DNA from 3 places in the Pseudarthrobacter raffinosi genome. Region 2 is predicted to be linked to each of the others. Evidence: riboswitches for the same ligand, from Rfam matches in the RefSeq annotation. Region 2 holds a riboswitch; each other region holds the start of a gene.
What was found. Region 2 has a riboswitch for thiamine pyrophosphate ahead of thiC (phosphomethylpyrimidine synthase ThiC). Riboswitches for the same ligand answer to the same signal wherever they lie in the genome.
Positions count from the first base shown of each region.

Region 1: linked by a shared signal. The riboswitch ahead of thiO (glycine oxidase ThiO) and the one ahead of thiC (phosphomethylpyrimidine synthase ThiC) in region 2 are both predicted to bind thiamine pyrophosphate.
Region 3: linked by a shared signal. The riboswitch ahead of NG697_RS11860 (ECF transporter S component) and the one ahead of thiC (phosphomethylpyrimidine synthase ThiC) in region 2 are both predicted to bind thiamine pyrophosphate.

Region 1 covers NZ_JAMXBG010000012.1:8,571-10,829, forward strand. Annotated here, with positions in the region: gene NG697_RS12835 (RNB domain-containing ribonuclease) at 1-68, opposite strand, end outside; gene thiE (thiamine phosphate synthase) at 133-909, opposite strand; TPP riboswitch at 937-1,057, shown strand; gene thiO (glycine oxidase ThiO) at 1,048-2,259, shown strand, end outside.
Region 2 covers NZ_JAMXBG010000002.1:154,437-156,695, reverse strand. Annotated here, with positions in the region: gene NG697_RS02495 (VOC family protein) at 1-841, opposite strand, end outside; TPP riboswitch at 997-1,104, shown strand; gene thiC (phosphomethylpyrimidine synthase ThiC) at 1,099-2,259, shown strand, end outside.
Region 3 covers NZ_JAMXBG010000010.1:107,034-109,292, reverse strand. Annotated here, with positions in the region: gene NG697_RS11870 (DUF4235 domain-containing protein) at 1-41, opposite strand, end outside; gene NG697_RS11865 (heme-degrading domain-containing protein) at 83-625, opposite strand; TPP riboswitch at 682-823, shown strand; gene NG697_RS11860 (ECF transporter S component) at 889-1,539, shown strand; gene NG697_RS11855 (ABC transporter ATP-binding protein) at 1,539-2,259, shown strand, end outside.

The DNA of each region.
Region 1 (2,259 bases), on a different contig from region 2:
GCGCTCAGCGCCGCCGCGAGGTCGTTCGTCTGCTCGTGGACATTGGGGGCCAACCTATGATGTGACACGAAAATCAGGTTAGCTCGATTTCCACGGATCGTGCACGCCCGCCGCACGCCACGCGGTGGATTGTCAGGATGCGCCGGCGTCCAGGGCCGCCAGAAGTGCCACGGCCGCCGCTGCGGGGTCCGAGGCTTCGGTGATGGCACGCACCACAACAATCCTGCCGGCGCCGGCCTCCACCACCTGCTCCACGTTGCCGAGATCGATGCCTCCGATGGCAAACCAGGGCAGCGTGGCCTGGGTGCCACCGGCAGCGCGGACGGCTTCGGCCGCGTACCGCACCAGGTCAAGGCCGACGGCGGCCCGGCCCGGTTTCGTCGGCGTGGCCCAGACCGGTCCTACGCAGAAGTAGTCCAGGCCGCCTTGGTCAGTCAGCCCACCGGACAGCCGGATGGCCCCTTCGATCTGCTCGGCGGTGTGCGTGGAAAGGCCGATCGCGGCTGGTGCCCCGAGCAGCGTGCGGGCGGAAGCGACCGGCAGATCCTTCTGCCCGATGTGGAAGACGGGGGCGCCGGACAGCAGCGCGATATCGGCACGGTCATTGACTGCCCACAGCTTTCCGTGGCGTTCGGCCGCGGCCTGAAGCACGGCCAGCAGCTCCAGCTCCTCGGCTGCCTCGATGGCCTTGTCCCGGAGCTGGATGATGTCCACGCCGCCGGCAAACGCCGCGTCCACAAACTCGCCAAAGTCCCCGCGGTCCCGGCGCGCGTCGGTGCACAGGTACAGCTTGACGCTGTGCGGGAGGCCGGTGTTTGTGCCGCCGGCGGGGTCTGTTCCGGTCAAGGATTCGGGAGCGGCGGAGGGGGCGGAGGGCGTGCCTGCAGCGGCGAAGGATTGCGCGTTCATGGAAACCAGCCTAAGTCCCCTAAACTGGGCGGGTACTGCGGGAGCCCGTTGCAGCCGTCACAAAGCGGCCGGGCTGAGAGGGCGTCAGAGCCGACCGCTTGACCTGATCCGGCTAGTACCGGCGTAGGGAAGGAACATATGCCCCCCGCAATAAGCAGCCCACCTGGGCCTGCACCAGCCAGCACCGCCGCCGTCCTGCATGCCGACGTGGCAGTCATCGGCGGCGGAGTCATCGGCCACGCCGTAGCCTGGGAGGCCCGACGATCCGGCCGTTCCGTCGTGCTGATCGATGACGCGCCCGGCAACGGCGCCAGCTGGGCAGCCGCCGGCATGCTGGCCCCTGTGAGCGAACTGCATTACCAGGAGGAAGACCTCCTTGAGCTGATGCTTGCATCTTCCGGCCTGTGGCCTGCCTTTGCGGCGGACCTCGCCCTGGCCGGGGCTGGCGATACCGGATATCTGACGACGCCGACCCTCGCCATCGGCGCGGACGCTGCGGACCGCCGGGCGCTGATGGACCTCCGGGCCGTGCAGCAGGCCAGCGGCCTGGTGGTGGAACCCCTGACTGTCCGTGAGGCCAGGACCAGGGAATCCCTGCTCAGCCCGGCCATATCCTGCGCCCTGGACATCCCCGCCGACCACCAGGTGGATCCACGGAAGCTGGTGGCGTGCCTCCAGGAAGTCCTGGCCATCCACGAACCGGGAGCAGGAACAGCCGTGGCAGGTGCCCGCGGGGGATTCGCCGTTGACCAACGGGCTGCTTCCCTTCTTTGGGAGGACGGCCGTGTCAGCGGGGCGAGGCTCGCCCACGGCGGAAGCGTCCAGGCCGGGGAGACCATCGTGGCCAACGGATTGCAGGCGGGGTCGCTGGATGGCCTCCCGGTTGGACTGCACCTGCCCCTGCGGCCCGTCTACGGTGACATCCTGCGGCTGGCTGTTCCGCGGCACCTGCGCCAGCTCCTCACCTCCACTGTCCGCGGAATGGTCCATGGTGTGCCGGTCTACATCGTTCCCCGGCAGGACGGCACGGTGGTGATCGGGGCTACGCAGCGAGAGGATGCCCTCGCAGGGACGGGCGACGCCGCTGTCTCGGCCGGCGGCGTCTATCAGTTGCTGCGTGACGCCCAAGTCCTGGTGCCGGCCGTCTCGGAGCTTGAACTCCTGGAATGCACGGCCCGGGCAAGGCCGGCGACCCCGGACAACGCACCTCTCCTCGGCCGCGTACCGGTTTCCGCACCAGGGAGGGGGAACGCGGGGAACGTTGCCGGGCTGATCGTTGCCACCGGGTTCTTCCGCCACGGAGTGCTGCTTGCGCCGGCGGCGGCGGCCATCTGCCGGGACCTGCTGGAC
Region 2 (2,259 bases):
GGTCCTCGAAGCGAAGCTCGGCGCCCGTGTGGTGCGAGGCTACACCGGCGACCTTCAGGCGGTCGGCGAGCGCTCCGACGTCATCCCCGGAAGGGACCTCGATGAGCACTTCGCCGAGGCCCAGGGTGTCCTTGCGGGGACCGGCTCCGCGGCTGTTCCAGACGTTCATGGCCATGTGGTGGTGATACCGGCCCGCGGAGACAAACAGCGCCTGCCCGTGCCAGCCGGCGGTCTTTTCGAAGCCCAGCGTGCCCACGTAGAAATCGTGCGCTGACTGGACGTCGCCCACCTGGAGGTGGACGTGGCCCACGCCGGCTTCGCTGGCCCGCTGGCCGGCCACGGATTCCTGGGTCAGGTGCTGCTCGAGGTAGCGCTGCGGCGGCAGTGCCAGGCTGTCCATCACTACAGCCTTCCCGTTCCAGGACCAGTTTTCGCGGGGCCTGTCCCAGTACAGTTCGATGCCGTTGCCTTCGGGGTCGTTGAAGTAGAAGGCCTCGCTGACGAGGTGGTCGGCGCTGCCGGTGAAGGACCGGGGTTCGTACTGGGCGGCGGTGGCTACCGTGGCGGCCAGCGAAGCCTGGTCGTCAAACAGCAGTGCGGTGTGGAACAGCCCGGCCTCTCCCCTGCCAGGCAGATTCAAGGACGGGGCGGCCGCGAGATGGACCAGCGGGCGTTGAAGGCGGCCAAGATAGACGCCGCCGTCCTGTTCTGCGACGACCTCCAGGCCGAGCGCACGCTGGTAGTAGTCGGTCATCAGCTTCATGTCGCCCACCTTGAGCATCACGGTGCCCATGGAGAGGTCGGCAGGAAGGAGATCCCGGCTGGTGGCTTCCGCAGTCATTTGAACACTCCCGGTCCGTTGGCCTTCGGATGGAAGGCGGCTATGGTTCTAATTTACTTGAAGCTTCAATTTAATTCAAGTGGCGAAGCAGACTGATTGCGACCGCTTTCCCGTGATTGCTGTCACCAGTCCACCCTCGGCCTGTGGTAGCTTCGACTTGACCACACGGGAGCCCTTGCACGGGCTGAGATCGGGCTGACGCAGCCTGCGACCGTTGAACCTGTCCGGGTAATGCCGGCGAAGGAAGTGAGTATTCATTGAATACACAAGAAACACAGCTGATCCCCGTCCAAAATGAAACCGACGTGGATCAAACGCTCCAGCCTGAAACCCAGTCACTGAAGTCCCACTCGCTGGCGTTTATCACTGATGACGCCACCGGGATCCGGGTTCCCGTGACCGAGATCGCCCTCGAACCGTCGCCAAACGGCGCGCCGAACGGGCCTTTCCGGACCTACCGCACGGCGGGACCGGGCAGCGATCCGGTGGTGGGCCTCAACCCGTTCCGCTCAGAGTGGATCGCCGCCCGCGGAGACACTGAGCCCTACAGCGGCCGGGAGCGGAACCTGCTCGACGACGGCAAGTCGGCCGTCCGCCGCGGCGCAGCCTCTGCGGAGTGGAAGGGCGCGCAGCCGGTGCCCCGCCGCGCCGTCGGCGGCCGGACCGTCACGCAGATGCATTATGCGCGGCAGGGTGTCATCACCCCCGAGATGCAGTTCATCGCCCTCCGCGAAAACTGTGATGTGGAACTGGTCCGCAGCGAAGTCGCCGCCGGCCGCGCCATCATCCCCAACAACATCAACCACCCGGAATCCGAACCGATGATCATCGGCAAGGCCTTCCTGGTCAAGATCAACGCCAACATCGGCAACTCGGCAGTGACCAGCTCCATTGCCGAGGAAGTGGACAAACTCCAATGGGCCACCCAGTGGGGCGCCGACACGGTGATGGACCTGTCCACCGGAGACGACATCCACACCACCCGGGAATGGCTCATCCGCAACTCCCCCGTGCCCATCGGTACGGTGCCCATTTACCAGGCGCTGGAGAAGGTCAACGGGGAGGCCAACGCCCTGACGTGGGAGATCTACCGGGACACGGTCATCGAGCAGTGCGAGCAGGGGGTGGACTACATGACCATCCACGCCGGTGTGCTGCTGCGTTACGTGCCGCTGACGGCCAACCGCGTTACCGGCATCGTCTCCCGGGGCGGCGCGATCATGGCCGGGTGGTGCCTGGCGCACCACCAGGAGAACTTCCTCTACACCCACTTCGACGAGCTGTGCGAAATCTTCGCCAAGTACGACGTCGCGTTCTCCCTGGGCGACGGACTGCGCCCGGGGGCGACGGCGGACGCCAACGACGCCGCCCAATTCGCCGAGCTGGACACCCTGGCTGAACTGACCCAGCGGGCGTGG
Region 3 (2,259 bases), on a different contig from region 2:
AGGCTGATTGCAGTGCCGAGCAGCTTGATGAACAGGTTCATTCGTTGAACTCCTTTTGAGCGGATCCGGGATTGTCTTTAGCCTAACCCGCATGCATGGACTCCAGAATCTCCCGCAGGGCCTCCACCACGAGATCATGGTCCTGTTGCTGGGGCAGGCCCGAGACCGTTACCGTGGCCACTGCACCCACACCGGTGACGTAGACCGGGAAGCAGCCGCCGTGCGGGGCATAGGTGGACTCGTCGAACCAGCCGTGGTCCTCGATCCGGCCGCCGTGCAGCCTGCCGCGGAGGCCCACCAGCAGCGACGGGATCTCATACCTGGCGGCGGTGCGCTGCTTGGCCCGGACCCAGTGCTCGTTGTCCGGGGTGGCGCCGTCCAAGGCCACGTGGAACAGGACCTGGTCACCCTTGGTGATGTCGATCGCGATGGGCAGCTTCCGGCTCTTGCCCAGCTCCACCAGGAGCAGCCCGAGGTTGAGGGAGTCGTCCTTGCTGAAATGCGGAAACTGCAGCTCGTTGATCTCGGCTTCGACCCGGGCAATCAGGGCCTCAAGCAGCCCCGCCGGCTGGGGCACTGTCGAATCGGGATTGAACGCAGTCACAGTCGGGTTGTTGGCAGTCATGGCCCACAATCTACCCCGCCCGCGGTGTAAACTGGAGCACGCCCATCAGGGCAGATTTAATACGACAGGGGAGCGCCGCCGTCGGACATCACTGGCATTGCCAGGGAACCGCAGGTGGGCGCTGAGAGTGCGGACAGCCGCAGACCCTCGAACCTGATCCGGTTAGTACCGGCGCAAGGGAGTCGAGTTCTCGAAGTGTCCGGAAACGGCGGCAGCGCCGCACGCCGGGGCACTTTCCCCTCCTGTTCCTCAGGAGGACCAAAATGACAACTGCAGCAATCAAAAAGACCGGCAATACCTGGCGTGTTGTGGACATCGTGGTGGCGGCGCTCATCGCCATCACCGGCGGCGTGATCTTCTGGGCCTGGTCCCAGGGCGCCGGCATCGTCTCCGCCCCCATGAACGCCGTTTACCCCCCGCTGACCGGCCTGATCGCCGGTGGCTGGATGATCCCGGCAGTGCTGGGCATGCTCATCATCCGCAAACCCGGCGCGGCGCTCTTCTGCGAAGCGGTGGCCGCCACCGGCGAACTCATCATGGGCTCGCAGTACGGCGCCACCGTGCTGATCTCCGGACTCCTCCAGGGCCTGGGCGCCGAACTGGTGTTCTTCCTGCTGGTGTACGGCAACTTCCGGTTCAAGTCCTTCCTGCACCAGAAGTACAACCTCATCGCCGCGCTGCTGGCCGGTGCCGGCGCGGGCCTGTTCTGCGGCCTCAATGACTCGTTCCTGCCGTGGGGCTGGAACATCGCCTACGAGCCCGCCGACAAGCTCGCGTACATCGCGTTCTGCACCATCTCCGGCGCGGTGATTGCGGGCGCGCTGTCCTGGATCGCCACCCGCGGCCTGGCCAGGACCGGCGTGCTGAGCTCGTTCGCATCCCGGAAGGCAGCTTCGGAGCCCTTCTTCAACTGATGACCGCTTCCGACGCCGGCGCTTCCGGAGTACGCCCCGCCGCGGTGTCCGCCCGTGGCTGGGGCTGGTGGCATGCCGGACGTTCCGCCCCCGCCGTCCGGGGGCTCGACCTCGACATCGCTCCCGGCGAGCGGGTGCTGCTGCTGGGCCCATCGGGCGCGGGCAAGTCAACGCTGCTGCATGCGCTCGCAGGAGTGCTGGGGGATGAAGGGGACGACGCCGACGAAACCGGTTCGCTGCTGATCGACGGTGTGGTGCCGCGCGGGCAGCGCGGCCGCTCGGGACTGATGCAGCAGGATCCGGAAACGCAGGTGGTTCTTTCGCGCCTGGGCGACGACGTCGCCTTCGGCGCCGAGAACCTCGCCGTTCCGCGGGACGAGATCTGGCGCCGCGTCCATGAAGCGCTCGACGACGTCGGGCTGCGAAGTGCCGGGGGCGGCGGTTTGAACGCCGGCGGGCTCCCGCTGGACCACCCGACGTCGGCCCTGTCCGGCGGGCAGAAGCAGCGCCTGGCGCTGGCCGGGATCCTCGCGATGCGGCCCGGGCTGATCCTGCTGGATGAGCCCACCGCGAACCTGGATCCCGCCGGCGTGCTGGAAGTCCGCGACGCCGTGGGCCGCTGCCTGGACAAAACCGGAGCCACCCTCGTTGTGGTGGAACACCGTGTGTCCGTCTGGAAGGACCTGGTGGACCGGATTGTGGTGCTGCAGCCGGGCTCGG